DNA from 2 places in the Pseudoduganella sp. jia 12 genome. Region 1 is predicted to be linked to the other one. Evidence: predicted binding sites of a transcription regulator. Region 1 holds the regulator's gene; the other holds the start of a gene.
The links. The regulator FNR, encoded in region 1, switches genes on or off when oxygen is low (the NO sensors DNR and NnrR bind a similar motif). The targets are predictions, from matches to a motif close to TTGATNNNNATCAA.
Positions count from the first base shown of each region.

Region 1 (14,624 bases):
CCACGATGCGCGCATGATCTTCCCGCGGCACGGTATCGAACACGCCGATGGCGCCGACGGCGGCATTGTTGATCCACACGTCGACACGGCCGAAGCGCGCCACGGCCGCGTCGAGCAGGCGTTGCACGTCCTCCTGGCGGCTGACGTCCGTCGTCACCACCAGCGGCGTGCCGCCGCGCGCGGTGACTTCGGCCGCCACGGCATTCAATGCCTCGGTGCGGCGCGCGGCCAGCACCACGTTGGCCCGCATGGCGCCCAGCTCCAGCGCGACACCCTTGCCGAAACCGCTGGAGGCGCCGGTGATCACGTAGGTCTTGCCCGCCACCGCGCCCCGTTCATCGGCGGACAGCACGGTGCCGCAGCCGGCCAGCTGCACGGCGAACATCAACAGCATCAGGTAGCGCATGGTTCCTTCCTCCTGGAAGGCGCCATGATAGGGAGATCGGCCGGCATGCCATCGCACGATACCAACCGGAACAATCCGGCTCAGCGGTTCGTCAACGTCACCCCTGCCGCCACCAGCACGCCGCCGGCCACCATCGAGGCGAGTACCTGCTCGCCCAGCAGCAGCGCCGCCAGGCCGATGCCGAACACGGGCACCAGGTTGTTGAACACGGCGGTGCGCGAGGCGCCGATCGCCTTTACCCCCTCGTAGTACCAGACAAAGCCCAGCACCGTGCCGAACGCGCCCAGGTAGCCCAGGCTGGCCCACACCTGCCAGCCGATGCCGCTCCATTCCAGGACCACCAGGTCGCGCCCCGCGCCCACCAGCAGGAACAGCAGGCCCCACAGGGCCGCATAGGTGGTCGCGGCCACCGGCGTGAGCCCCTTCAGTGCGGCACGGCCCACGAGCGTGTAGGCGGCCCAGCTGCTGATTGCGCACAGCATCAGCAATTCGCCCTTGCCCAGCGACTGGCCGATGTCGTGCAGCGCCGCCACGGGATCGCCGCGCGTGATGACGATGGCCGCGCCGGCGAACGCCAGTGCGATACCGGCCCACTTCACGGCGTGCAGCCGTTCGCGCAGCAGCACGGCGGCGGCCAGCGCGGTCACGATCGGGTTCAGCGCGATGAACAGCGCCGCGCGCCCGGCCGGCATCGTGCCCAGCGCGCCGAAGAAGCACAGGTTGTACAGGAAGATGCCGGTCAGGCCCAGCGCCGCCGTGGCCGCCACCTGCTTGCCGGTCAGGCGCGGCAGGCCGCCTTCCTTCTTCCAGGCGACGAGCAGCAGCAGCGCCGCCGCCACGGCGAAGCGCAGCGCGGCCGCCGTCATCGCCGGCAGCGCATGCGCGACGATGCGCCCGGCGATGAACGTGCCGCCCCAGAACAGGGTGACGAGTACGAGCTTGCCGTACACGAGGTTGTTTTTCACGAGGGAGTCGGTCATGTTGTGCTTGCGTCCGGGGTTCAGGAAGCCATACAGTATTGCTTATCCCAACTCATAGGCAAATGAGCATAAGCTCATGGGCTGTTCTTGTTTTCCACGGCAACCATGACATTCACCCAGCTGGAAATCTTCGTGATGGTGGCCGAGATGCGCGGCTTCACGGCGGCCGCGCTGCGCCTCGGCATCAGCCAGTCCGCCGTGTCGCATGCGATCCGTGTCCTCGAACAGGAGCTGGACGTGCAACTGGTCGAGCGCCAGCAGGCCGCCGTCGAGGTGACGGAACTGGGCCGCCGCCTGCTGCTGCGCGCCCGCGAGATCCTCGGGCTGCAGGAGGCGATGCGGCAGGATGCCGCCGTGGCGCGCGGGCTGAACCAGGGGCTGATCCGCATCGGCTCGTTCGGGCCCACATCGTCGCTGAAGCTGCTGCCGGCGATCCTGAAGGCGTTCCGTGCCCGCTATCCCGGCATCGAGGTCCAGATCGACGAGGGGCCGGATGCGGCCGTCATCGGCTGGGTGGCGGACCGCCGCGTCGACGTGGGCTTCGCCGTGCTGCCGGACGACCGTTTCGATACCGTGCCGCTGGTCGAGGACCAGCTGGTCGCATTGGTGCAGCGCGACCATCCGCTGGCGGCGAAGCGCGCCGTCACGCTGGAGGAGCTGGTGGGACTGCCGTTCATCATGCCCGAACAGGGGTGCTCGGCACTGGTCGAGCCGCTGTTCGCCAACGCCGGCCTGGCGCCGCACGTGCGCTACCGCATGTCGCAGATGGTCACGGTACTGGGCCTCGTCGACAATGGCGACGGCGTCACCGTGATGCCCGAGCTGGCGCTGCCGCACGCGATGGCCGAAACGCACCCATGCATCGTTGCCCGGCCGCTGCGGCCGATGGTGCGGCGGCGCGTGGGCCTGATCCTGCGCAACCTGTCCCGTGCCGCACCGGCGGTGCAGGCATTTGCCGAAATCGCGCGAACCGCCGCGAAATCGGTTCGCTGAAGAAAAACCGGGGACGTACCCCTGTTTCCAGGAAACTCGCGAACAGCTTGCGCTGAAAGAAATTTCTTGAAAACAAGGGTACGTCCCCAGTTTTGCTGTCCAAAACAAAGCGGATCGTATGGCACTACAATGTTTCGACGATCATTGGAGAAATCATGAACGAACGCAGCATGGAACAACGCAGCCCGGACAATTGCGACATCGTCACCACCCGCGTGCTGGACGCGCCGCGCGAACGCGTGTTTGCCGCCTTCAGCGATCCGGAACAGCTGGCGCAATGGTGGGGGCCGGAAGGCTTCACGAGCACCTTCCAGGGATTCGACTTTGCACCCGGCGGCGCATGGACATTCGTGATGCACGGGCCGGACGGCACCACCTACCCGAACGAATCGCACTTCGTGGAGATCGTGCCGCAAGAGCGGATCGTGTTCGATCATGTCTCCGGCCACACCTTCCGCGCCACGTTCGAATTCGCGGACGAAGACAAGCGCACGCGGCTGCGCTGGACGATGCACTTCGGCGATCCGGCCGAGTGTGCGAAGGTGGCGCGCTTCGTGGCCGGTGCCAACGAGCAGAACCTGGATCGCCTGGCCGCGCTCCTGCACCGCCAGGCGGTATGACCGCAGCAAAAGCGCCGCAGCCGGCGGCGCAGCAAAAGCGCCGCAGCCGGCGGCGCAGCAAAAGCGCCGCAGCTGGCGGCGCGGTGAAAAGCGCCGCCCGGAGACCCTCACGCTCCGGGCGCGCCCGCCATCAATGCCCTTCCGAGGCGTTGAACATCGACTTCGCATAGACCAGGCCCAGGCCATAGGCGCCGCCATTGGCCACCGCGGTCTTCACCGTCTGGTCGTACGTCTCGCCGCGGGCCCAGTCGCGCTGCAGTTCGAGCAGGTATTGCAGCGACGTGATCGGACGGGCGCCGGCCTGCACCATGCGCTGCACGGCCATCCCGTGCGCTTCCTCGGTGATGTCGCCGGAAGCATCGGTAATCACATACACCTCGAAGCCCTGGTCCAGCGCGGACAGCGCGGGGCCGACGATGCATACGGAAGTCCACAGCCCGGCCAGCACGATGCGGCCCTTGCCGATTGCATTCACGCGGTCGGCGATGCGCTGGTCTTCCCAGGTATTCATCGTGGTGCGGTCGATCGGTTTCTGGTCCGGGAACACGGACTGGATCTCGTCGTAGATCGGGCCGGAGAACGACTCGGCCGCCACCGTGGTGAGGATCGTCGGCACCTTGAATTCGGCGGCCGCCTTGGCGACCAGCGCGGTGTTATTGCGCAGCACGGTGGCATCGATCGATTTCGTGGCAAACGACATCTGCGACTGGTGATCGATCAGGATGAGCGTGTGGTCGGCACCGTTCAGCAGGGTTTTACCGGGTTGGGCTTTGGCGATCGGCATGGTGTTTTCTCCTGGGGTTATGCAATGAGTTATTGATTGGATTGTCGATATCTTCGAAAGTCTGACGCTGCGTTGTTTTGTTTGTGCTGCGTCGATGGAATGAAGTATGAACAAACCCGGAAGAAAACAAAAACGGAAAGATTACCTTTCTATAATCGAAAAATTCGAACGCCTTGCGAAGGGCTACATCGGCTTGGCCACCATCAGCCAGAACACGGCGAGGAAGGCAAAGAAGGCGGGAATGCCCAGCGCGACCCAGATCCGGAAATAGCGCCAGAACTGTGGCGGCAGCGGTGTGTTCGCTGTCACGGCCGCGGCGGCCAGATCGCGCAGCCGCATCTGCAGCCACACGACCGGCAGCCAGCACAGCCCGGCGATGACGAACAGCGCCACCGACCACACGATCCATTTGCTGTGCAGCGGATACCCGGCGATGTGGACGAGATAAAAGCCGGTCAAGGGCTGCACGACCATCGTCGTTGCCGTGAAGAGCCAGTCGGCCATGACGACGATGCGCGACACCACGGCGATGGCGGCCACGTTGCGGCTGACGACGGCGAACAGCAGGTACCAGGCGGACCCGATGCCGGTACCGAACAGGAACGTGGCACTGAGGATGTGCAGCCACTTCACGACAAGGTATTCCATTGCGTTACTCCTTCTTTTCCAGCTCGTACAGCAGCCAGATCGCGGCCAGCATCGGCAGGTTCTTGCTGAGCGGGCCATAGGGGTGCCAGACGAATTCCGGCAGGCGCAGCGCGATCACCACGGTATAGAAGCCGATCAGGCCCATCTGCGCCAGCCACAGCGGGCGGCGCCAGCGCCGCGGCAGGGCCAGCGTGCCGATGCCGAACAGCAGGTCGAGCGCGCTGGCGCCATACAGCATCAGCGGCGCCAGCAGGGCCGGGATGCCGGTGCGCTCGAGCAGCCGGTAGCTGTCGTCCACAGGCCAGGCGAATGCGGACACATACGCCGTCCAGATCCACACGATCGCCAGGCTGGGGCGCAGCATGGGCAACAGCCAGCCAAGCTGCGCTTCGCGGCGCTCCGCCTGTGGATGAGTGATGAACTTGTCCACAGGCCGTGGCGGGCGACCCAGCAGCCGCGTCGTTGCCGCGGGATCGGCGGTGTTGCCGCGCGCGAGCATGCGCAGCGTGTCCGGCGTGAGCGGACTGCCCGGCACGAAGCCGCCCAGCCACGCCATGCCCCGGGCGATCGTGTACGGCAGCGGCAGCACGCGCAGGCGGCCCAGGCCGAGCGTGCGCCGCAGCACGCCCAGGTAGCCGATGAACGGCAGGGGCGCGGGCCCCACGAGCGGCACCCGGGCGCTGCGCGGCCCGCCGCTTTCGTCCAGCAGCGCAAGGATTGCCTGGCACACGTCGTCCACGTGTACCGGCTGCACGGGCTGCGGCGCCGTGCCGAAGCGTACGGCGAACGGCATCGTGGCCAGCATGCGGAACAGGCGCGAACTGGCGCCCTCGGGTCCGTACACCAGCGACGGTTGCACGATGCGGGAGCGCAGGGGCAGCGTGGCCAGGAAGTCGTCGGCGGCCTTCTTGCTCAGGTGATAGGGCGTGGTGGCGGCTTCGTCGGCGCCCAGCGCGGAGACCTGGACCACGAGCCGCACGCGTGCGTCCACGCAGGCGGCAAACAGCGCACGCGGCGTTTCGCCATGCAGCCGCGCGAATGTCTGTCCCGGCGCCTCCTTGATGATACCGACACAGTTGATCACGGCGTCCACGCCGGACAGGCGCGCCACCCAGTCCGATTTTTCGCTATCGTGGGCGAAATCGGCCGCAATGAAGTCGCACCCCGGCTGCCGGCGGCGCCCCGCGCACACCACGCGGTGGCCCTTCGCGCGCAGCAGCGGCATCAAGCGGGAACCGAGAAAGCCGGTCGCACCGGTCAGCAGGATCACCATCGCAGGTCCTCGTTGTCACGGAGGGCCCAGTATAGGAAGAAAACAGAACATTCGGAGAACGGTATGGATAACTGGAAGCAGGTCATTATCAAGGGCATGATGCCGGGCGCACTGGCAAGCCTGGCCTCGACGGGCGCGCTGGCGCTGCGCTCGAAGCAGGAAACGGGCAGCCCGTATGCGGGCGCCAACGCCATCAGCCACGTGGTGTGGGGCGACAGGGCCTTCGTGAACGACGAACCCACCTGGAAGTACACATTGACGGGCTATGCGATCCACCACGCCAGCTCGCATTTCTGGGCCAGCATCTTCGAGCAGGCCGCGGGCAAGGTGTTCGACAAGCCGGGCGTGGCATCCAAGCTGGCATCGGCGGCCGCGGCATCGGCCGTGGCCTGCTTCGTCGACTACAAGCTGACGCCGGAGCGCCTGCAGCCGGGCTTCGACGTGCGCCTGTCGAAACGTTCGCTGGCGCTCGTGTATGGCGCCTTCGCCATCGGGCTGGCCGCGGGCGCGTTGTTCAACCACCGCCAGGGCAGGTCTTCCTGAACCGCTAAAGCCCGACGGCGCGCCTCAGGGTTCGCCACTGGCCTGCGCCAGCCAGGCGCGGCCCGCCTCCAGCACGAGCGCCAGTTCGTGGCGCACCGCCGCGAAGTGGGGCGCCAGCTGGCTGGCGGGCAGTTCCGCGATCGCCATCTCGGCATCCATCGTGGCCTTGACCAGCCGTTTCGCTCCCAGCACGCCAAGGGCGCCGCGCAGCGTATGGAAAGTGCGCGCGGCCGCCTGCGGATTGCCGGCGGCGAGCGCCTGGTCCGCTTCGTCCGCCGGGGCCATGCCGCCTTCGAGGGCGCCTTCCACCATCTTGCGCATCAGCGCCCGGCCTTTCGGATCGCGGCCCATCACGCGCGCCAGGCTGTCCATGCTGAACACGGGTTCGTCGCCCTGCGCCTCGGGAAGCATCTGTCCGGGCTCTTTCGTGGCCCTGCGCCGTGCCGGCACGTAGCGCTCGATCACCGTCATCATCTCGTCCACGACGACCGGCTTGGCGATGAAATCGGTGATGCCGGCCGCCATGCAGCGGTCCCGCTCGGAAGCCAGCACGCCGGCCGTCATCGCGATGACGGGGAGCGGCAGCCGCAGCTCGGTGCGGATGGCGGCGGTTGCCGAGAAGCCGTCCAGCACGGGCATCTGCATGTCCATCAGCACGATGTCGTAGCGCTGCGCATCCACGCCCAGCACATCGAGCGCCTGGCGGCCGTCGCCTGCCACGTCGAGCGTGGCGCCGGCATGCTCGAGGATGCCGCGCGCCACGGCCTGGTTCAGCGGATTGTCTTCGACCAGCAGGAAATGCACGCCTTGCAGCCGGCCCGCATGGCCGGCGGCGGCGGGTACCAGTTCGCTGCCGCCCACCTTCACCACCAGGGCCTGGTGCAGCGCGTCGAACAGCGTGGAACTGGTGATCGGCTTGACCAGCACCGCATCGGCTTCGGCGCCCTTCGAGATCTCTTCGAGCCGTTCGCGCGCGAACGCATTGAGCATCACCACGATCGGTTGCCGGTGGCCCGCCGCCTCGCGGCGGATCGCCGCGGCCGGCGCATAGCCGTCCGGGCCGGACATGTGCCAGTCGGCCAGCACCACGTCGTACGGCCGGCCGGTGCGCAGGCGGAACGAGAACATCGCCAGCGCGGCGCTGCCGGAATCGACGAGCTCCGCTTCCCAGCCCCAGGCGCGGATCAGCCGGCCGATCAGGTCGCGACTGGTGGCGTTGTCGTCCGCCACCAGCACGGCAAGGTGGCCGGCGGCCGGCTTGCGCGGCGCTTCCACCCCGGGCAGCACGCCGAACGGCAGCGTGAACCAGAAGCGGCTTCCCTTGCCCGGTTCGCTTTCAACCTGGATCTCGCCGCCCATCAGCTCGATCAGCCGGCGCGTGATCGCCAGCCCCAGGCCGGTGCCGCCGAAGCGCCGGGTGATGCTCTCATCGGCCTGCGTGAAGGCCTGGAACAGGTGCGACAGCTGTTCCGGGTTCATGCCCATGCCGGTGTCGCGCACGTCGAAGCGCAGGCGCGCCGTGGTGTTGTCCTGGTCGGCGACCTTGACCTCGACGACGACCTCGCCCTGCGCGGTGAACTTGATCGCGTTGCCGGCCAGGTTCACCAGCACCTGCTGCAGCCGCAGCGCATCGCCGTGCAGCAGCCGGGGGACGTCGGCATCGACGACGATGGCCAGTTCCAGTTCCTTGTCGCCCGCATTCATCGTCATCGTCGTGGCCAGGGTGCTCATCGATTCGTCCAGGTCGAATTCGACCGGCGACAGCTCCATGCGCTGCGCTTCGATCTTGGAGAAATCCAGCACGTCGTTCAGGATGCCCAGCAGCGAATCGCCGGCGGTGCGGATCATGTGCAGGTACTTGCGCTGCTGCGGCGAAAGGTCGGTGTTCTGCAGCAGTTGCGCCATGCCCAGCACGGCGTTCATCGGCGTGCGGATTTCATGGCTCATGTTGGCCACGAAGTCGCTCTTGGCCCGGTTCGCCGCCTCGGCCCGGTCGCGCGCCCGTTCCAGCTCGGCGGCGCGCGTCTCCAGCTCGTCCATCAGCTCGCGCGCATGGTCGTCGGCCGCCTCGCGTTCGCGCATCAGGTCGTTGAACGCGCCGGTCAGCTCGCCGATCTCGTCGCGCGAGGCGACCGGCAGCGGCGTGAAGTGCCGCGGGTCGCCGCGCAGGGCGCCGATCGCGTCGCGCAGGCGCATCAGCGGCGACATCATCCGCAACATGATCCAGGTGATGACGCCCGCGGTGACGAGCGAGGCCAGCGTGCCCCACAGCGCCAGCCGTGACAGCAGGTCTTCGAACGGTTCGGAGGCTTCTTCGGCGGGCAGGATAGCGATCAGGACCCAGGGCACCGTCTTCAGCCGCTTGTAGCTGAGCAGCGCGCGCACGCCATAGCCATCGGTGCTGATCGTGGTGCCCTCGAACCCTTCGCGGATCGCCCGTAACGTCGATGGAAAACCGCGTGGGTCGCGCTGCTGCATCAGGCGGGCGGGGTCACGGTGCACCACGTAGATCGACGGCTCATAGCCGGTGACGATGTAGTAATGGCCGGTGCGGCCCACCTTGGCCGATCGAAGGTGGCCCAGCAGGTTGTCCTTGTACAGCCGCAGCACGCCGATCAGCACGCAGGCCACATCGCCCTCTTCGCTGAGCACGGGCGCGACGATCTGCACGACGGGTTGCCCGACCGACTTGCCGATGACCGGTTCGGCGATCAGCGGCGCCTTTTCCCGCATCACGCGCTGGAAGTAGGCGCGGTCCGCCACGCTGATGCCGGGGCGGCCCGGCAGCGCCGGCACATCCGCCACGATGACGCCAGCAGGGCTGACGACGAGGATATCGTCGAACAGGCGCAGCACGGCGCGGTAGTCGTAGTGGGCGCGCAGGGCGGGCGGGTCGCTGCAGATCTCGCGCGGCTGCCAGCGCGCCGATTCGGCAACGATGTCGCGCAGCAGCGCCATTCGTTCATCGAGTTCCAGCGCGGTACGGGCGATCAGCGCGTCCTGCTGGGCAAACAGCACGCGCGAAAAATCCTCCTGCATGCGCTGGGCCTGCAGAAAGGTGACCAGCGCGATCATCACGATGGACGTGATGGTCGTCGCCAGCGCGACTTTCGCCTTGATACCAAGCGGATGCATGTCTCCTCCCGCCATCTTGTCGGGCCACTATGCGCCGCCGCATGACTTGCACACTGTGCGGAAGGGCACGCTGCATGCAAGTTTCCCGCCGTCGTGTTGGCAAGTGGTATCCAGTACACTGGAGGCCACCGTAACCGGACCATGACCATGATGCACGAGCTTCCCTCCCTCACCCTGCCCGGCGCAACGATCGACATCCTGAAGGCGCGCTGCGCCACCTGCAGCATGCACCAGCTGTGCCTGCCGATGGGGCTGGAGATGGGCGATATGGACAAGCTCGACGAGATCATCGGCCGGCGCCGCAGGCTGCAGAAGGGCGAGAACCTGTTTCGCATCGGCGACCCGTTTACGCGCCTGTACGCGATCCGGCTCGGCCATTTCAAGACCTACCAGATCAACGCCAACGGCGAAGAACAGGTGACTGGGTTCCAGATGGGGGGAGAATTGCTGGGCATGGACGCGATCAGTACCGACCGCCACTATTGCAGCGCGCAGGCGCTCGAAGACAGCGAAGTGTGCGAAATCCCGTTCGCCAGCCTGGAACAGCTGCTGATCGACATGCCGACCCTGCTGCGCCACTTCCACCGCATGATGAGCCAGGAAATCACGCGCGAGCAAAGCGTGATGCTATTGCTGGGCAATATGCAGGCCACGCAGCGCTTCGCCGCCTTCCTCGTCAACCTGGCTTCGCGTTACGAAGCGCGCGGCTATTCGGGCACCGCGTTCCAGCTGCGCATGTCGCGCGAGGATATCGGCAACTACCTGGGCCTCACGATCGAGAGCATCAGCCGGCTGCTGAACAAATTCAAGAAGCTGGGCTTGCTGAAGGTGGCGAACCGCGAAATCGAGGTGCTCGACCTGGCGCGGCTGAAAGCCATCACGGCGGGCACCGAAACCTGCGCCTGACTGCCCACTGTCTGCCAGGGTCCAGGAAATATTCCAGAAAAACCGGTGTCTGTCACCGGTTTTGCCGTGCCGCCAGCGAGGCTGCCCGTTGCGCTGGCCATAGCCATTGGCCCTCCAGGCGCCACGTGCGCTTTTCGTCCTCCACCAGCACGGTCCAGCGGCTGCGCTCGAGCAGCGGCAGCGGCACGGCGAAGTCGCCATCGCGATCGGGGCGCACCAGCAGCCGCAAGTCCTTTTCCGGTTGCGTGGCGTGGGCCAGGTGCACCTGCAGGGCGCCTTGCAACGGCACGGCCGCGGACAGGCGGCCCTGCAGCACGCCGTGCGCGGGATCGTAGCGCAGCGCGACGGCGGCACCCAGCGCGGCGGCGGCGCGGTCGCGCCGCAAGTCCTGGTTGATCGCCTTGCCGCGCTTGTAGTAATCGCCGACCACCAGCGCATCCGGCTGCGCGAAGGCCAGCCAGGCCGTGCCGAAGCCGGCGACCAGCACGGCGGCCGGACCGGCCATCAGCAGCCAGGGCCACCGTTCGCGGTACCACGGCGTGGCGGAAATCGTCTGCATGCCTGTCTCCTTCAGCGCGGCACGATGAATACCGCGCGCTCTTCGACGGCGAGGTGCGCGTCGCCCTGCGCCGCCAGCGTGAATGTGATGTCGTTGGATCCAGCCTGGCCAGCGCCATGCGGTGCCTGCACCCGCACCGGCACGGCACGTGTTTCGGTGGCGGCCAGCGCAACGACGTCGCCGCTGGCCAGCACCAGGCCGGGCAGGCCGGCGACCGCGATGCGGTAGCGGTGCGGCTGTTCGGACGTGTTCATCACCTGCAGCCGGTACACGTTCTCGATCGCACCGCCGTCGACTTCGCGGCCCATCGAGCCGCGGTCGCGGATCACGTCCACCTTGAGGGGGATTCGCGTGGACAGTGCGAAGCCGGTGGCGAAGCACGCCACCAGCAGCGCGGCGCAGTAGGCCAGCACCCGCGGACGCAATGCGCGTTGCCGGATCCGCGCCGCCGGCAGGTTCGAGGTCATCGCGCGGTCCGTGCTGTAGCGTATGAGGCCGCGCGGCTGGCCGGTCCGGTCCATCACGCCGTCGCAGGCATCCACGCAGGCAGCGCAGCCGATGCATTCGTATTGCAGGCCGTCGCGGATGTCGATGCCGGTCGGGCACACCTGCACGCACATCGTGCAGTCGATGCAGGCTCCGTTCGTGGACTTTTTTCCACGCGGTTCGCCGCGCCGCGTGTCGTATGTGATGACCAGTGTATCGCGATCGAACATCGCGCTCTGGAAACGGGCGTAGGGGCACATGTACTTGCACACCTGTTCGCGAAGCCAGCCGGCGTTGCCGTACGTGGCGAAGCCGTAGAACAGCACCCAGAACCATTCCCACGGCCCGAGCGACAGCGTGGCCACGCCGGTGCCCAGTTCGCGCACCGGCGTGAAGTAGCCGACAAAAGTAAAACCCGTCCACAGCGCCACGGCACCCCAGGCGAGATGCTTGGCGGTGCGCTTGCCGGATTTGCGCAGCGACGGACCTTGCCGGTCCAGTGCGATGCGCGCCGCGCGCGATCCCTCGATCCTGCGTTCGATCCACAGGAAGACCGACGTGTACACCGTTTGCGGGCAGGCGAAGCCGCACCACACGCGGCCCGCCACGGCCGTCACGAGGAACAGCCCCCATGCGCAGATGACCAGCAGCGCGGCCAGGTAGATGAAATCCTGCGGCCACAGCACCAGGCCGAACAGGTAGAACTTGCGCGTGCCCAGGTCGAACAGCACGGCCTGGCGGCCGTTCCACGTGAGCCATGGCGTGGCGTAGTAGGCCAGCTGCGTAAGCCACACGCATAGCCAGCGCAGGCGCGCGTAGCGTCCGTCCGTTTCGCGCGGATGGATCGGCTGGCGCTTCTCGTACATGCGGATGACCTGTTCGGGGGGCGGAGCGTTCATGCCTTACTCCGCCGGATTGGACAGGCCCCACACGTAGGCGGCCAGCACATGCGCCTTGCCTTCGCCGAGGAAGTCGCCGAACGCCGGCATCGTGTTGTCGCGGCCCTCGCGGATGGTGTCCATGATCGCCTCGGCGCTGCCGCCGTACAGCCACGTCTTGTCCGCCAGGTTCGGCGCGCCGAGCGCCTGGTTGCCGGTGCCGCCGGCGCCATGGCAGGCCAAGCAGGCGGTGAACTTGCTCTTGCCGAAAACGCTCTTGATCGGATCGGCCACGGGGCTGCCGGAAAGGCTCAGCACATAGTGGGCCACGTTCTCGATGTCCTTGTCGGACCCCAGCGCCGCGCCCATCGGCGGCATCACGCCATGCCGGCCGTTCATGATCGTCTGCCTGATCGCCTCCGGCGTGCCGCCGTGCAGCCAGTCACTGTCCGTCAGGTTCGGATAGCCCTTGTTGCCGCGCGCATCCGAGCCGTGGCACTGGGCGCAATACGTGAGAAACAGCCGTTCGCCCATCGCGCGCGCCTGCGGATCGGCGGCCACCGCCTTCACATCCTGCCGGCGGTACCGGTCGAACAGCGGGCCGTAGGCATCGTTCGCCTTTGCCAGTTCGGCCTTGTACTGGCTGGACGATTGCCATCCCAACTTGCCGGCATACGTGCCCAGGCCCGGATACAGGAACAGGTAGGCGGCGGCGAACACGATCGTGATGTAGAACAGCCACATCCACCAGCGGGGCATGGGCGTGTTCAGCTCCGTCAGGTCGTCGTCCCATACGTGCCCGGTGGTTTCCACCTTGCCGGCGGGCGCCTTGAACGTGGATTGGGTGTACAGCAGCACGCCGCAGCCCAGGATGCCCAGCACCGTCAGCACGGCGATGTACAGGTTCCAGAAATCGCTGGTGAAATCAGCCATCGTGCTTCTCCTCGTCGGCAAAGGGCAGTTGCGCCGCCTGCGCGAAGTCGCGCTGCTTGCGCGCGGACCACGCCCACACGCAGATGCCGGCGAAGGTGACGAACGACACCACCGTCATCACGCTGCTCGCCCCGTCGAAAATGTGTTCGATGTTCATGGTTCAGTTCCTCGACTTGATCAGGGTGCCCAGCCCCTGCAGGTAGGCGACCAGCGCGTCTTCTTCCGTCTTGTCGGCCAGCGTGGCCGGGGCGGCGGCGATTTCGGCATCGGTATAGCCGTCGCCGAGGCGCTGCAATGCGCGCAGCCTTGGCACGATGTCCCGCGGCGCCAGCTTCGTCTGCGCCAGCCACGGATACCCGGGCATGTTCGACTCGGGCACCACGTCGCGCGGGTTGCGCAGGTGCGTGCGGTGCCATTCGTCGCTGTAGCGGGCACCTACGCGGGCCAGGTCCGGGCCGGTGCGCTTCGAGCCCCACTGGAACGGGCGGTCGAACACGAACTCGCCGGCCACCGAGTAGTGGCCATAGCGTTCGGTCTCTGCGCGGAACGGGCGCACCATCTGCGAATGGCAGGCGTAGCAGCCTTCGCGCACATAGATGTCGCGGCCCGCGAGGCGCAGCGGCGAATAGCGCTCCAGTCCGGCCACGGGTTCCGTCGTCGAGCGCTGGAAGAACAGCGGCACGATCTCCACGGCGCCGCCCACCGATACCACCAGCGTGACCAGCGCGATCAGCAGCCAGGGGTTTTTCTCGATCCATTCGTGCGAGAAATTGCGGAACAGTTTCATGGTGTCCTCACGCGGCTTCGAGTTGCGGGATGGCGGCCACCGGCACGTCGCGGCCGCGCAGGGTCATCCAGGTGTTGTATGCCATGATCGCCATGCCGGCCAGGTACAGCGTGCCGCCGGCGAAGCGCACCACGTAATACGGGTAGGTGGCCTTCACGCTCTCGACGAAGGTGTAGGTGAGCGTGCCGTCGGGGTTCACGGCGCGCCACATCAGGCCCTGCATCACGCCGGCGATCCACATCGCGGCGATGTACAGCACCACGCCGACGGTGGCGACCCAGAAGTGCAGGTCCACCAGCTGCGTGCTGTACATGTTCGTGCGGCCGGCAAGGCGCGGCAGCAGGTAGTAGATGGAGCCCATCGTGATGAAGCCCACCCAGCCGAGCGCGCCGCCGTGCACGTGGGCGATGCCCCAGTCGGTGTAGTGGGACAGCGCGTTGATGGTCTTGATGGACATCATCGGGCCTTCGAACGTGGCCATGCCATAGAACGACAGCGACACGATCATGAACTTCAGGATCGGATCCGTGCGCAGCTTGTGCCATGCGCCGGACAGCGTCATGATCCCGTTGATCATGCCGCCCCACGATGGCGCCAGCAGGATCAGCGAGAACACCATGCCGAGCGACTGCGTCCAGTCGGGCAGGGCGGTGTAGTGCAGATGGTGCGGGCCGGCCCACATGTAGGTGAAGA
Region 1 covers NZ_JBUXKP010000008.1:88,612-103,235, forward strand. Annotated here, with positions in the region: gene ACY65G_RS18590 (SDR family NAD(P)-dependent oxidoreductase) at 1-406, opposite strand, end outside; gene ACY65G_RS18595 (DMT family transporter) at 487-1,386, opposite strand; gene ACY65G_RS18600 (LysR family transcriptional regulator) at 1,492-2,379, shown strand; gene ACY65G_RS18605 (SRPBCC family protein) at 2,535-2,999, shown strand; gene ACY65G_RS18610 (hydrolase) at 3,130-3,783, opposite strand; gene ACY65G_RS18615 (DUF2269 family protein) at 3,967-4,431, opposite strand; gene ACY65G_RS18620 (SDR family oxidoreductase) at 4,436-5,704, opposite strand; gene ACY65G_RS18625 (hypothetical protein) at 5,768-6,247, shown strand; gene ACY65G_RS18630 (response regulator) at 6,272-9,382, opposite strand; gene fnr (fumarate/nitrate reduction transcriptional regulator Fnr) at 9,530-10,288, shown strand; gene ACY65G_RS18640 (FixH family protein) at 10,341-10,847, opposite strand; gene ccoG (cytochrome c oxidase accessory protein CcoG) at 10,859-12,232, opposite strand; gene ccoP (cytochrome-c oxidase, cbb3-type subunit III) at 12,236-13,144, opposite strand; gene ACY65G_RS18655 (cbb3-type cytochrome oxidase subunit 3) at 13,137-13,301, opposite strand; gene ccoO (cytochrome-c oxidase, cbb3-type subunit II) at 13,305-13,931, opposite strand; gene ccoN (cytochrome-c oxidase, cbb3-type subunit I) at 13,939-14,624, opposite strand, start outside.

Region 2 (14,624 bases), on a different contig from region 1:
GGATTCCACCGCAATGACGGCCATCGCCAGTTCGGGATCAACCTCGTAGGCAGGTGCCAGCCGTTCGACAATGCGGCGCACCGAGGCACTGGCGGGCGGATAAACGGCGGGGCCGGCAGCCCAGGGATCGGGATCGAGATTCACCTGCAGGGGCAGATCGGCAGCCATGCAGGCTGGCAGCGGCGCATCCGGCTGCGCCGGCAGTGCCTGTGCCAGATGCGCCGCCTGGGCATGGCCCTGTTCAGCCGCAGCCGAGAACAAGCGCCATGCAACGGCGTCGTCACGCGGCATACCGCGGCCGTTGGTGGCCATCCACCCAAGCGCATAGTGGGCATCCGGCGAACCCAGGCGTGCCGCCTGGCAATACAGCGCGGCGGCTTGCGCAGGATCGCGGGCCATGCCCTCGCCGTGTTCGAGTTGCGCCGCCTCGGCGATCAGCAGCGCAATATTGTCAGGAGCGGCATTTGCCGGACCGGCGGCGCCGCACAACAGTGCCAGCAAGATGGGAAGGCGATGGAGCATGGCATCACCTGCGGCCTTCGCGAGCGTTATGCCGTGCCAGGCTGCTGTTGAGCTGGGTGATGATCTCGGAGGCAGCCTGCACGATCTGGTTCGAGTCGAAACCGGCGCGGGCCATCTCCCGGTAGAACGAGCGCGCGAGCAGGCGTGCCACATGGTCCGGTTTTTGATAGGCCGTCGTGGCGGCGGCGCCCTGCAGTTCACGAGCCAGTGCCAGCTGCGTGAAGCGGGAAGCCAGGATGCCGCGCAACTGCCGCAACTGCACGGCCCGGCCGACGAATAATGCAACGGTTTCCAGCAATGCCAGCTCGTGCTCGCCAAAACAACCGTTCGCACAGCCACTGCTGGCGGTCAGCGTGCCGACCACGCGCCCCTCGATGCGGATCGGGGCCAGCATCAAGCTGCGGCCGGGATCGGTGGGCCGGCGGGCCAGTGCGGCGTAGGGAGAAGCGAGAATATCGTCCACCAGCAACGGCTCGCCGCTGGCCAGCACGCGACCGGCCAGGCCTTCACCGCGTGCGACGAGCGTGGCAGTGGCATCCTGCGCCAGGGGACCATGGCTGGCGGCGATGCTCATCCGGGCGTTGTCACCTTCGCCGTTGATCAGCATCACCGAACAGGTGTCCGCACCGACGAGCGAGGCTGCCAGCTCGGCGTGTGATGCCAGATCGTCGTGCGTGGCCGGCATGCCGCGGCATAGCTGGTGCATTTTGTTCAACAGATCGTCGGCCATCGCTGCCTCCAGGGGATCGATTCATTCTAGTGGCCGTGGCTGCCAGTTTACGCAGCTTCTGGCCCGGATTTGCGCGGCGACAGGAATGCCTTGTGAAACAGGTGCCGCGCGAGCAGCAGCGGCGGCATTCGCAGCCAGTTACCACGCAGGTAGAGAAGAAAGCGTGCCAGGGGGCTGTAACGGTCGCCGCAGCTGGCATGGTCCGGTAGCAGTGCGCGACGGAACAGCGCATCCATCAGGGCCAGCAGCGCCGGCGCTGGTCCCGCGACTTCGTCACGCACGTTGGCGGGGACGGGCGTGCCCAGCAATATCCTGCTGTAGCGCAGCGCATAGAACAACGGCCGCTCGAGTTCCAGCTGGCGTGCACGCGGCGCCATCTCGGCCCAGAAGCGGCGGTCCGAACCGAAATGGCACAGCAGCCGGTGAATGTCGAACAAGTCGCGTAGCGCATTGTTGAATTCGCCGTCGCTGAACAGGTGGACTGCGCTGTGCAGTACCATGTCGACCGGCGCCAGCACATAGACACCTGGCATGCCGTGCAGCGGCACCGCGGCACTGCGCAACAAGGTAGGATCCGGCCGCAACGCGGCTGTTCTCGGCAGGATTGCATGGTGCACGTCGATCATTGAAGCGCGCCGCAAGTGACGCATCGGCGGCAGCTCATGCATCCACTCCCGGTAATAGCGCTGGTCGTAGGCGTCGTGATGTGTGCCGGCCCAGCCTGCCAGCATCAATGCCGCCTCCGCCTCGCCCAGGCGCTCTTCCGGCACCAGCACGTCAATGTCCGAAAACAGCCGGCCATGCGCGGGCGGCAGCCCGGCCAGCGTATAAGCCGCGCCTTTCAGCAGGATCAGCGGCATGTCCAGGCTGGCCAGCGCCTGGCGGATTTGCCGCACCTCCCATAGCACGCCCTGGCGATGCCGGCGTGCCAGCACCCGGGTCCAGCCCAGCTGCTCGCGTGCTGCCGGCACGATATGAGGCAGGAAGCCATGTTCTTCCAGCAGGCACGAGAGCGTCGCCAGCAGGTTTGCGGCCCCCGCCTGGCGCAGCAGCAAGTCCCAGCTGGCATCGTCCAGCGCCGGCAGTTGCGGCGGGGATTGCGTCAAGGCGCGCAGTGCGGCGCTCAACAGCGGTTCCATGCGGCACGTCATGGCAAGCTGTCGAAAAAGGCCAGCGCTTCATCCAGCACGCCATAGCGGAAACGGTAGCCCTGGCTACGCTCGACAAGGTCGGCCAGCGCGGTAAACCCTTCGGCCCCCAACAAACTGTAGTTGAAGCAGTTCTGGGCCAGTTGCATGAACGTTTCCGCGCGCGGCATCGGCTCGGCCGTGACAGGGGCACCGGCTTCGAAGCGGGGGAATACGACCCATGCCGGCAGTGCGGTATCGGACGCCCGCGCCACGCTGCCAGCCGGTGCGCGCACGTGCGCTACCGTGCCTTTCACGGTGTCGGTGACAGCCCTGCTCATCACGCTGCCGGGTACATAGTCGCGGATGACGCCGATCGATGCGTTTTTCAGGCTGATGGGACGCGGCAAGGGATACAGCACGCCTTCATCGAGCCTGAGCAACGTCAGCTCGTCGGATAACAGCCGCCAGCCGCCACGACCCACCAGCGCAGCACAGAGCGTGCTTTTGCCGGAACCGGGAGGGGCGGGCAGGATCGCGGCGCGTCCACCTTTTTCGATGACCGCCGCATGCACGATGAGGTAGCGGTTGGCCCGGCTCGACACACACCAGTTCAAGCCCCATTCGAACATCGGGAATGCCTGGTCCAGCGGCAATGGCTTGAACATCGAACGGCCATCGTAGAGCAACGTCACTTGCGGGCGCAGCCAGCGCCGCAGCGTGGCCGGCCGCACCAGGTCGAGATGAAAATCGGCAAAGCCTTCCTGCAGCGGATAGTCCTCGTACAGCAAGTGGATGCCATCGGCAACGCTGCCGATCGGCGAGCGCAGCAGTGTAGTGAAGTGGCCTGTGCGCAGGTGGATGCCGGGGCCGGCAAGGCGCTCGCCCAACTGGGCGCGGGTCAGGCTGCCGACCGTGGTCATATGCGGCTCATACGCAAGCTCATACGCAAGCTCATACGCAAGCTCATACGCAACTCAGCAGGGTTCGGCCAGGTCCAGCTGGCGCAGTGTGGCGAGCAACTCGGTCAGCTCCGGTGCCGCCAGCTCCTCCGGCGTGACATCGCCATCGCGCAACGCTGTCAGCAATGCCATCGCATCCGTGGACAACAGGTGGGTATCGCCGGACAGGTCGTTGTAAAGCACGAAGGCGCCATCCCAGCCGCGATGCAGCAGGGTCTGGCCGGGGACGAGACGCCAGGATGAAGCCATCAGTACATGGTGCCTTGCAGGTACTCGACAATTTTCGGGCCATCCCAACGCACGCCGGCCGTGGGCGTGTAGTAACCCTTTGCCTGGTATTCGAGCCAGATACGCTGGAGCATGGGAACCGTCTGGAACGTCGACAGGCCAGCCTGCACGTTCAGGTAGCATGCGACCAGGTGCCGGCCAATGCCGTACTTGTCCCATTTTTGCGGATCCAGAATAGCTGCCTGGGTCACGGTTCCATACGTTTTTGCTTGATTGCCATTACTACTGAAAACACGGGTGTACAGCTGATTCTTGTCGCAGCCGCGCGGCCAGCTGTGATTCTTCCAGTACCCCGGCGACCGGCCGGCACAAGTGGGGGGCGGGCCCCGAAAGCTTTGCAATCCACCGGACAGGTAACCGGATGGCGTGGTACATACTTCCACTGCCATGCCGGGTTGGCTGTGCAATGTGAGCAGAACGCCGGATGCGGCCACGCCGGCGCGGGCAAAGCGGCGCCGTGCCTCGCCTTGAGGCGACAAGTTTGCCGGACCCGGCGCTGCGGCATCATGCTGTTGTTCGGTGGCCACGTCGATTTCCTTCTGGGTGGTCTGACAGTTGGGTAGATATTGCGAAAATGGTAAGCAATTCCCGTTCCCGACTGCCGACCCGGTGCTTATAGACTTTTAAATCAATGACTTAAAGCAAAAAAAGCACGCTTTATTGTTGAGCTGTCTCAGATGCTGTAAAGATTCCCGACAGCTCGACGCGGTTAGAAAAAGCTTTCTGGAATCACCAGGATATCGCCCGGGCGCATCGACACATTCGCGGAAATATCGCCTTCCTTGATCAGGTCGTTCAAACGCACGCGGTATTGTTGCTGCTTGCCGTCGACATGACGAATGATCGTTGCCCGATTGCCGGATGCGAATTCGGTCACTCCCCCGACAGCGATCAGCACATCCATCAGCGACATGTCGCGCCGGTATGGCAGTGCCTGTGGCCGCGCAGCCTGGCCGATCACGCGGATCTGCTCGCCGTATGTGCCGGTAAAACCGGTGACGATGACCGTGACTACCGGTTGCTGGATGTACTTGGCGAGCGCCTTTTCGATATCGCGTGCCAGTTCGGTCGATGTCTTGCCGATTGCCTCCAGGTCTTCGACCAGCGGCGTGGTGATCTTGCCATCCGGCCGCACGGGCACGCTTTGCGACACTTCCGGATTGCGCCACACAATGATGCTGACGTTGTCGCCCGGGCCAATCAGGTAGTCGGGGGCTGGGGCTGGCCCGGCATCGACCATCGTATTTCCCGAACTGGCGCAACCACCGAGGGCACCCAGCATGACCGCGCCTGCCGCCAGCCATTTGAACAGCGTTTGGTATTTCACGGGACTCTCCAGTTTGGTTGTTACGGCACGGGACTATGGCAACTGGCATACGACATTGTGCCGTACGAGCTCGTAACTATCATTGTGTCAATCTTATGTTGCTTATTTTATACGAGGGAGTGAGGCGGCCGTGCAATTTTTTACTTTTCGCTCGTGTTTTGCTGCAACAATTCACGAACATAGCGAATGGGGATTGCATACGAAATGCCGCTTGGCTGGCTCAGCGCATTTTCTTTCTGGTTCTTGAGGAAAGTCATGTTCAACACGCCATGAACAATGCCGCTTTCGGGGTCATACACGGGGCTGCCGCTATTGCCCGGGTAGGCAGTACCGTCCAGTTGCAAGATTGAAAATGGGCGGCGCTGCAATTGACTGATAACGCGCGCGTCCAACCGGCGCGAGTTCAATGATGGAAGAATCATCGGCGTGATGGCCGAGAGCATTGCGCGATGCGTAACGGGCGTGAGACCCAGACTCATACCGAGTGGAAAGCCGGTAAAGGCCAGCGCCTGGCCCTCGGCCACGGTGCCGTTAACGTCCAGGCGCAGTGCGGGAAGGGGCACACCGGTCAAGCGCAGATGTGCCAGGTCATGCTCACGATCGACAGCGACCACCGTGACGGGCCGGAAATCGAACTTCTGGCCAGTACCAATCACGATGCCCAGTGTTTCCATCTTTTCCGTATCGAGATCCGGCAGTGCATGGGCATTGGTGATGATGGATAGACCATCGGCGACGGCGAAGCCGGTAGCAACGAAAACGATCGCCGGACTGCGAGTACGCAGCAGCGTGCCGATGCCAACCACCGATGGCTTGATCGCTGGAATCGTATCCTTCAGGGCCGCCCGGGCTGGTGCCGGGAGCGCAAAAGCAAGCACGGCGGCGATGCATGCCAGCAGCACGAGATAACAGGGGCGGATCACGGAGCTCATCGGGTCAGGATAGCAGAAAAATATTAACTTGCAGTGACAGGAATAATTTCCATAAGGAAATTTACTGATAGATTGTCAGCAGATTGCAACGCTCGGTCCCGTGTCATGTTGGAAAGAAAAATTAATATCAACAGGCAACGAATTCTGCGGTATGATAGAGCGATTGATGTAATTTAAGCAATATTCTGGATGGTATTACGTCGGGTTGAAGCAGGTGCGGCATCCTGAATGGCTTAGCTGAAAGCGAGTTAACAAGATGGCAGAAATGATGGCCCTGCTTTTGAGCTTCCTCAAAGCAATTGGCAAGTACCGCTGGTATGCGGTGGCAATCACATGGCTGGTAGCGCTTGTCGGCTGGACCGTTGTTTCCCGCATGCCCAACGATTACCAGGCATCCGCCCGTGTTTACGTAGATACCCAAAGTATCCTGAAACCGCTGTTGGCAAGCATGACCACGCTGCCCAACACCGAGCAGCAGGTGATGTTCATGCGCCGCACGCTGATCAGCCGCCCGAACGTGGAACGTGTGCTGAGAATGGTCGATCTCGACATTACGGCCAAGACGCCCAAAGAGCATGAAAAGATCGTCGACGAACTGATGACCCAGATCAAGGTGATCGGTACCGAGCGCGACGATATCTATACGATCTCGTACAGCAACGCCAATCCAAAGCTGGGCAAGGACGTGGTGCAATCGCTGCTGACGATCTTCGTCGAGGGCAGCTTCGGGGGCAAAAAGCAGGAATCGGAAAAGGCAATCCAGTTCATCGACGACCAGATCAACATGTATGAAGAAAAGCTGGCGATCGGTGAGAATGCACTGAAGGATTTCAAGATCCGTCACATGGGACTGCTCCCACGCCAGGGCGGCGACTACGCCTCCGCTTATGGTGACTTGAACGAAAAAATCAGCCAGGCCCGCCTGGAGCTGCTGGAGGCTGAGGAGGCGCGCAATGCGATCAAGCGCCAGATGGCCGGCGAAGACATGGCTCCTGTTACCGATACGACGGAACGGGCGATCGTCAATCCGGAAATCGATGGCCGCATTTCGGTGGTGGAGAAGAACCTCGATCAATTGCGCATGCAGTTCACGGAGGAACATCCGGACATCGTTGCCGCCAAGCGCCTGGTGGCCCAACTCGAACAGCGCAAGAAGGAAGAAGCCAAGAAAATCCGCGCGGTCGATCCGGGCGCCAGCTACAGCCCGATGCTGCAGCAGATGAATGTCCAGTTGTCGGTCGAAGAAGCCCGCATTGCTTCCTTGAAGGCACGGGTGGGCGAATATTCGGCGCGTCTCGCGCAGATGCGCTCGATGAGCACACAGGCGCCGGAAGTCGAAGCCCAGCTGGCGCAGCTGAACCGCGACTATGCGGTGAACAAGGACAATTACGAGAAGCTGGTACAACGGCGCGAGGCGGCCAAGCTGTCGGGTGACCTGTCCACCGCCACCGACATGATGACGTTCCGTGTTGTCGATCCTCCTGCCGTGCCGAGCACGCCCGCCGGCCCGAATCGACCGCGCCTGTATACCCTGGTCTTCCTGGCGTCGCTGGTTGCCGGCCTCGGCACTGCGCTGCTGTTGAGCCAGATTCGGCCAACGTTCCTCAGCCAGACCAATCTGCGTGAGGTCACCGGCTTGCCGATCCTGGGCAGTATCGGCATGAACTGGACCGACCAGCAGAAGGTTCGCCGCCGTCGCCGCGTATATGCCTTCGCTGCTGCGGTCGCCTCGCTGTTTACGGCGTACGGCGGAGTATTGGCCATCACCGTTTTCCGGCAATCCTAAGCCGGGGAAAGCACAGGTTACAACGTGAGCATCATTGAAAAAGCCGCGAACCGCATCGGCAAACCCGTAGCCCCGGCTGCTCCGCTGGCCCAGGTGCGCACGCAAGCCGTGCCGGTTACGAGCGAGCCCATGATGGACAGCCCGGACATTGCCGTGGCCGAGTTGCCGGACGCTCCGATGCCGGAATTCCTGGCGCCTGCGCAGGGCCCCACGGTTGCGTTGTCGAATCCCGAGCCGGCTGCACCGGAGCCGCGCCCCCGCAATACCCGCATGATCGAACTGGACCTGGCGCGGATGAACGAAGCCGGCCTGGTTACGGCGGCTGGTGGCCGGACCAACCTGGTCGAAGATTTCCGCATCATCAAGCGGCCGCTGATCAAGCGCGCGTTCGGCGCGCGCAAGCCGAATGCGAATCCGGGCAACCTGATCATGATTACCAGCTCGCTGCCGGGCGAGGGCAAGACATTCACTTCGATCAACCTGGCGATGAGCATCGCGATGGAACTCGATCATACGGTGCTGCTGATCGATGCCGACGTGGCCCGGCCTTCGGTGTTGCGCACGCTCGGGCTGCCAGCCCAGCGCGGCTTGATGGATATCTTGCTGGACGACCATCTCGACATGTCCGAGGTCATGCTGCGCACCAACGTCAATACGTTGTCGATCCTGCCTGCCGGCACGTCGAATCCGCGCGCCACCGAGTTGCTGGCCAGCCAGGCGATGAAGTCGCTGGTCCTCGAAATTGCTGATCGTTATCCGGACCGGATCGTGATCTTTGATTCGCCCCCCCTGTTGCTGACGAGCGAGGCGCATGTGCTGGCCAGCCATATGGGGCAGATCGTCGTTGTCGTCGAGTCGGAAAAAACCACCCAGCACGCGGTCAAGGAAGCCTTGAACCAGCTCGAAGGCTGCAGTAATGTCAACCTGGTCTACAACAAGTCGCGCGAGCTGAACACATCCAGCAAGTACGACTACCACTATGGCTAAACGTCAGGCCCGCTGTGCCGTGCTGGGCTCGGCGATGCTGCTCGCCTTGCTACCGTCTGCGGTGCGTGCGGCATGGCAGGTCAAGCCAAGTGTCGAAGTGCGCGAAACATGGTCGGATAATCCTGAACTGCGCAGTGATGACCAGAAGCGCAGCCAGTTCATCACGGCCGTATCGCCCGGCGTGTCGATCTCGAACGACACGCCACGGCTGCAGGTGGCGGCGGCATATCAATTGAATGCGTTTGCATATTCGGACGAGCGGGTGACCGGCAGCGATCGCTTCAACAGCACGCTGAGCGGAACTGCCAAAGGCAATCTCATTCACGATTTCCTGTACTTCGATGCCTCGGCGGGCATCGCGCAGACCCCGGTTTCCGCCTTTGGCCCCGTCAGCAACAGCCCTTATTCCAACAACAACCGCTCTGAAGTCCGCTCCTACCGCGTCTCGCCGTTCATCGTGCACCAGTTCGGCAGCTTCGCTTCGACGCAGCTGCGCTACTCCCATGATGTGGTCGATAGCGACCTGGGCGGTTTTGGCCGCAGCACATCGGATGTGATCGACCTCTCGCTCAACAGCGGCATGGCGTTCAAGACACTTGGATGGGGCCTGCAACTGAACCGGGAGAACCTGGAAGATGGCATCGCACCGACATCGATCAACAGTTCGGCACTGGCTTCGCTGCGCTATTCGCTGAACCGGCAGTTCAGCCTGACGACCACCAGTGGCTACGACAAGTTCGATTACGAAGGCATGGGTGAAGGGACGAAAGGCGCGTCGTGGTCGCTCGGATTCAACTATGAGCCCAGCGCCCGGACCAGCCTGCGGGCGTCGGCAGGCCGCCGTTACTATGGGAATAGCTACTTCCTGGCCGCCACCCACCGCAGCCGCAACACCGTATGGAGCATCAATTACAGCGATGACGTGAGTACCAGCCGCGGCAATTTCCTGCTGCCTTCGACCGTCGACACGGCATCCATGCTGAACCAGATGTTCCTGGCGAATTATCCCGATCCAACGCAGCGTGCCGCATTCGTCGAAGCCTATATCCAGGCCCTCGGACTGCCGCGTTCAATACCGAATGCCGTGAACTACTTCAGCAACCGCTATTCGCTGCAGCGGCAGTTCAACGCGTCGGTGGCACTGCGTTCCGCGCGGACTACCACGATGGTCACCGTGTTCAAGATGCGCCGCGAAGCGCTGTCCCTGGTGCAGTACGACAGTCCGCTGCTGGGCAGCGGCCAGCAAAACCTGAACGACAACACCGACCAGACCGGCGTGTCGCTGAATGCCAGCTACAAGCTCAGCGCGCGTACCAGCGCCGCATTGTCCGCCAACCTGAGCCGCAGCAAATCGCTCAGCGGCGACCTCAGCGAAAACAACCGGCAATTCCGGTTCCACATGACGCATACATTCCAGCCGCGGTTGAGCGGCAGCCTGGAAGTGCGGCGCAATTCCGGCGGGCTGGCGCTGCAGAACAGCTCCTATACGGAGAACGCGGTATCAGCCTCCCTTTCGATGAAATTCTGACCGAGCGAGACGTTTTCATGTACGAGAATTACTACGGGCTCAGCGATAAGCCTTTCCGCTTGCGCCCGGACCCCCATTTCTTCTTCGGCAGCAGGGGCCACAAGCGTGCCATGGCTTACCTGGAATATGGTTTGGCACAAGGCGAAGGGTTCATCGTGATCACCGGCGAAGTGGGCGCTGGCAAGACGACATTGATGCGCAACCTGTTTCGCCAGATCGAATCGGATCGCATCGTGGCCGCGCACATCGTCAACACGCATGTCAACGCCGACGATATCTTGCGGGGAGTGGTGGCCGCGTTCGGCCTGCCTTTCGAAGACAGCGCAAGCAAGACCACACTGCTGGCGCGCCTCGAAGGTTTCTTGCGCACATGTGATCGGGACGGCAAGCGGGCGCTACTTGTGGTTGACGAAGCGCAGAACCTGACGCCCCGCGTGGTGGAAGAATTGCGTATGTTGTCGAACTTTCAGTCCGATGAAAAGCCACTGCTGCAAACGTTCCTGCTGGGCCAGCCGGAATTCCGCGCAACGCTGCATAACCCCGGCATGCAGCAGTTGCGCCAGCGCGTCATCGCCACTTATCACCTGGGGCCGATGGACGAGCTGGAAACCCAGGCGTACATCGAGCACCGCTTGCTGACAGTGGGCTGGAAAGGCGATCCGTCGTTCACCCCGGCAGCCTACGCGGCCATTTACGAATTCACCGGAGGCATTCCACGCAAGACCAACCACCTCTGTGATCGGCTTTTGCTGATGGGCTTCCTGGAGGAAATGCATGCGTTCACCGATGCCGACGTCGACACTGTGATCCGCGACATCCAGCAGGAATTCGAGGCCCCAGCCGGCACCCAGGCGCCTGCCGCGTCGCTGGCGGATCCCGCCGGGGGGGATCCTGATAGCGCTGTGTTCGCTAACCAGTATTCATCCGTGCTGGACGAGCGCATGTTGCGGCTGGAACGATCGATGGGATCGGTCCTGTCGATCCTGAAGCGAATCGTGAGCACGCCTGCCGGTGTCAATCAGGCTTTGGATGAATGAACATGAGCGATAGCGACCAAATCCACCATAGCGCGTGCGGCATCGGAGCACGGCCGGGTTCCTTGAACATGTCGCCGGAGATGGCCTTGTTCGATAGCATGCCGGCCGGCTGGCTGGAAAGCCGCTAGGAGCCACGATGAATGCGCCAGTACGCCAACTGCATGCGGCCGCGCCGGGCGCCGCCATGCTGCGCAACGCGATGACGATCGATGTCGAGGATTATTTCCAGGTATCCGCATTCGCCGACCACATTGCCCGCGACAGCTGGCCATCGCGCGAATGCCGGGTCGAAGCCAACATCGAACGCATCCTTGCGATCCTCGATGACGGTGGCGCGCAGGGAACTTTCTTCACGTTGGGCTGGATCGCCGAGCGTTATCCCGCGATGGTGAAGCGCATCGTCGCCGGCGGCCATGAACTGGCCAGCCACGGTTATGCCCACTTGCGTGCGTCGGACCAGACACGCGAACAGTTCATGGACGATGTCGCTCGCAGCAAGGCGATCCTCGAAGACATTGGCGGTGCTGCGGTGCTGGGCTACCGCGCACCCAGTTTTTCGATCGGCCCCGCCAACCTGTGGGCATTGGACGTGCTGCAGGAAGCGGGCTACCGTTACAGCTCCTCGATCTACCCGATCGTGCACGATCACTACGGCATGCCGGATGCACCCCGCTTCGCGTTCTACCCGAACGGTACCGATGGCTTGCTCGAGGTGCCGATTACCACTGTGCGGATGATGGAACGTAACCTGCCGGCCGGTGGCGGTGGTTACTTCCGCCTGCTGCCCTACGCACTGTCGCGCCGGCTGATGCGCCGTGTCAATCGCGAGGATGAACAGCCGGCGATCTTCTATTTCCATCCCTGGGAAATCGATCCGGGCCAACCGCGCATTGGCGGGGTGGGGGCCAAGACGCGCTTCCGGCATTACGTGAACCTGCAGCGGATGGAGCGTCGCATTCGCGCGCTGACACGCGATTTCAAATGGGATCGCATGGACCGTATCTTCCTGGAGCGTGCATGAGCGCCATCATCGAGCAGGCGATGCAAAGGGCGCAGGCAGGCGATGCCGCCAGGCCGGCAGTCACGGCTGATTTGCCTGGTATCGCCGAACCCGCTCCGCTTTCCGTGCGCCCGATGCGCGCCGATGACGCCGATCGCGCGAGGTGGGATGCGTTCGTGCTGGACTGTCCGGATGCGACATTCTTTCACCGTTCCGGCTGGCAGCGGGTAATCGAGGAAGCTTTCGGCCACCGCACATGGTTCTTCCTGGCTGAGCGCAACGGGCAGATCGAAGCCGTCCTGCCGCTGGCGCAGATCAGGAGCCGGCTGTTCGGACATTCGCTGATCGCCTTGCCATTCTGCGTATATGGCGGCGTGGCTGGCCGCAGCGACGAAGCGCGCGCCGCACTCGATGCCGAGGCGCTGCGCCTGGCGGCGTCATTGAACGTGGGCCATCTCGAATACCGCAACTACTCGCCAGCCCACCCGGGCGATCCAGCGTGGTCGGGCAAGGACCTGTACGTGACGTTCCGCAAGGAGATCAGCGGCGACGATGAAGCCAACATGAATGCGATTCCCCGCAAGCAGAGGGCAATGGTTCGGAAGGGCATCAAGCTGGGGCTGACGGGCGAGGTGGACCAGCACGTCGACCGCTTTTTCGCTGCGTATGCAAGCAGCGTGCACCGGCTCGGTACTCCGGTGTTTTCCAAAAAATATTTCAGCTTGCTGAAGGACGAGTTCGGTGACGACTGCGAAGTGCGCGTCATCGTACAAGGCGAAACACTGGTCGCCGGGGTATTGAGTTTCTTCTTCCGCGATGAAGTGCTGCCGTATTACGGTGGCGGCATGCCGGTCGCGCGCGATGTAGCCGGGAACGACTTCATGTACTGGAACCTCATGCAGGCCTCGGCCGCGAAGGGATATCGCATCTTCGATTTCGGCCGGAGCAAGCGTGGCACCGGAGCATTCGACTTCAAGAAGAACTGGGGTTTCGTGGCCCAGCCGCTGCCGTATGAATACCGGCTGGTGGCTTCGCAAGACCTTCCGGATGTGAATCCACTGAATCCGAAATACCAGCTGTTCATCAGGTTGTGGCAGAAACTGCCGCTGCCGCTGGCGAACGCGCTGGGTCCGCACATTGTCAAAGACTTGGGGTGACACCGTGGAAGACCTGCTGCTGCTGGTGCACCGCATTCCCTACCCGCCGAACAAGGGGGACAAGATCCGTTCGTGGCACCTGCTGCGGCACCTGTCCGCACGCTATCGCGTTCACCTGGCCACGTTCGTCGACGACCCGGAAGACTGGCAATACGTGCCTCACGTGCGCAAGCTGTGTGCTTCGAGCCATTTCGCGCCGCTCAATCCGCGCCGCGCACGGTTGCGCAGCCTTCGCGCACTGCTGGCCAACCGGGCGCTCTCGATCGATTACTACAGTGACCGTTCCACCCGTGCCTGGGTGGGCCGGACGGTGCGTGATACCGGCATCGAACGGGTAGTCGTATTCTCGTCGCCGATGGCGCAGTATGCGCACGGCCTGCCGGAAGCGTTGCGCGTGGTCGACCTGTGCGATGTCGATTCCGAGAAATGGCGCGCCTATGCGAAGAAGAAGCCATGGCCGACCAGCCTGCTGTACGGCTATGAGGCAAGCCGCCTGCTGCGCTACGAGCGCAAGGTGGCGGCCGAGACCGATGCGGCACTGTTCGTGTCGGCTCCCGAAGCGGAACTGTTCCGCTCGCTGGCGCCGGAAAGCGCAGCCCGCATCGGCTGGTTCGGCAACGGCGTCGATACCGAGTATTTTTCGCCCGATGCCAGCTACGCCAATCCCTATGGGCCCGGTGAATGCGCGCTGGTCTTCTGCGGCGCAATGGACTACTGGCCGAACGTGGACGCCGTACAGTGGTTTGCGCATGATGTGCTGCCGCTGGTGCGTTCCCGTGTGCCACAGGCGTCGTTCGTGATCGTCGGCGCAAGGCCGACATCCGAAGTGCAGGCATTGGCGAACCTGCCCGGGGTGACCGTTACCGGCACCGTGCCGGATGTGCGCCCCTATGTTGCGCATGCCACCCTGTCGGTGGCGCCATTGCGCGTGGCACGGGGCATCCAGAACAAGGTGCTCGAGGCCATGTCGATGGCGAAAGCCGTCGTTGTCAGCCCGCAGGCGCTCGAAGGCATCGACGCGACCGCCGGCGTCGAGGTGCTGCTGGCCGAGCATGCCGGCGACGTGGCAGAGACCATTCTTGCGTCGCTGGCGGACGACGCATCGCGCACGGCGATCGGCCACGCGGCCCGTGCCCGTGTCGAGGCTTCGTATGGATGGGATGCGCGGCTGGCACCGCTCGATGCATTGCTGGGAGCACCCCGGCATCCCGCTACCGCCACGCCGCTTCCAGCCGGCATTC
Region 2 covers NZ_JBUXKP010000011.1:128,625-143,248, reverse strand. Annotated here, with positions in the region: gene ACY65G_RS23265 (lytic transglycosylase domain-containing protein) at 1-522, opposite strand, end outside; gene ACY65G_RS23260 (GAF domain-containing protein) at 527-1,252, opposite strand; gene ACY65G_RS23255 (nucleotidyltransferase domain-containing protein) at 1,300-2,391, opposite strand; gene ACY65G_RS23250 (HprK-related kinase A) at 2,400-3,302, opposite strand; gene ACY65G_RS23245 (HPr-rel-A system PqqD family peptide chaperone) at 3,357-3,590, opposite strand; gene ACY65G_RS23240 (hypothetical protein) at 3,590-4,156, opposite strand; gene ACY65G_RS23235 (XrtA/PEP-CTERM system exopolysaccharide export protein) at 4,339-4,911, opposite strand; gene ACY65G_RS23230 (S1 family peptidase) at 5,097-5,888, opposite strand; gene ACY65G_RS23225 (XrtA system polysaccharide chain length determinant) at 6,154-7,674, shown strand; gene ACY65G_RS23220 (XrtA-associated tyrosine autokinase) at 7,699-8,661, shown strand; gene ACY65G_RS23215 (TIGR03016 family PEP-CTERM system-associated outer membrane protein) at 8,654-10,189, shown strand; gene ACY65G_RS23210 (XrtA/PEP-CTERM system-associated ATPase) at 10,207-11,226, shown strand; gene ACY65G_RS23205 (XrtA system polysaccharide deacetylase) at 11,363-12,247, shown strand; gene ACY65G_RS23200 (FemAB family XrtA/PEP-CTERM system-associated protein) at 12,244-13,383, shown strand; gene ACY65G_RS23195 (TIGR03087 family PEP-CTERM/XrtA system glycosyltransferase) at 13,388-14,624, shown strand, end outside.
Region 2: a site for FNR is predicted at 6,052-6,065, ahead of ACY65G_RS23225 (XrtA system polysaccharide chain length determinant). Genes of this name have one in related genera too.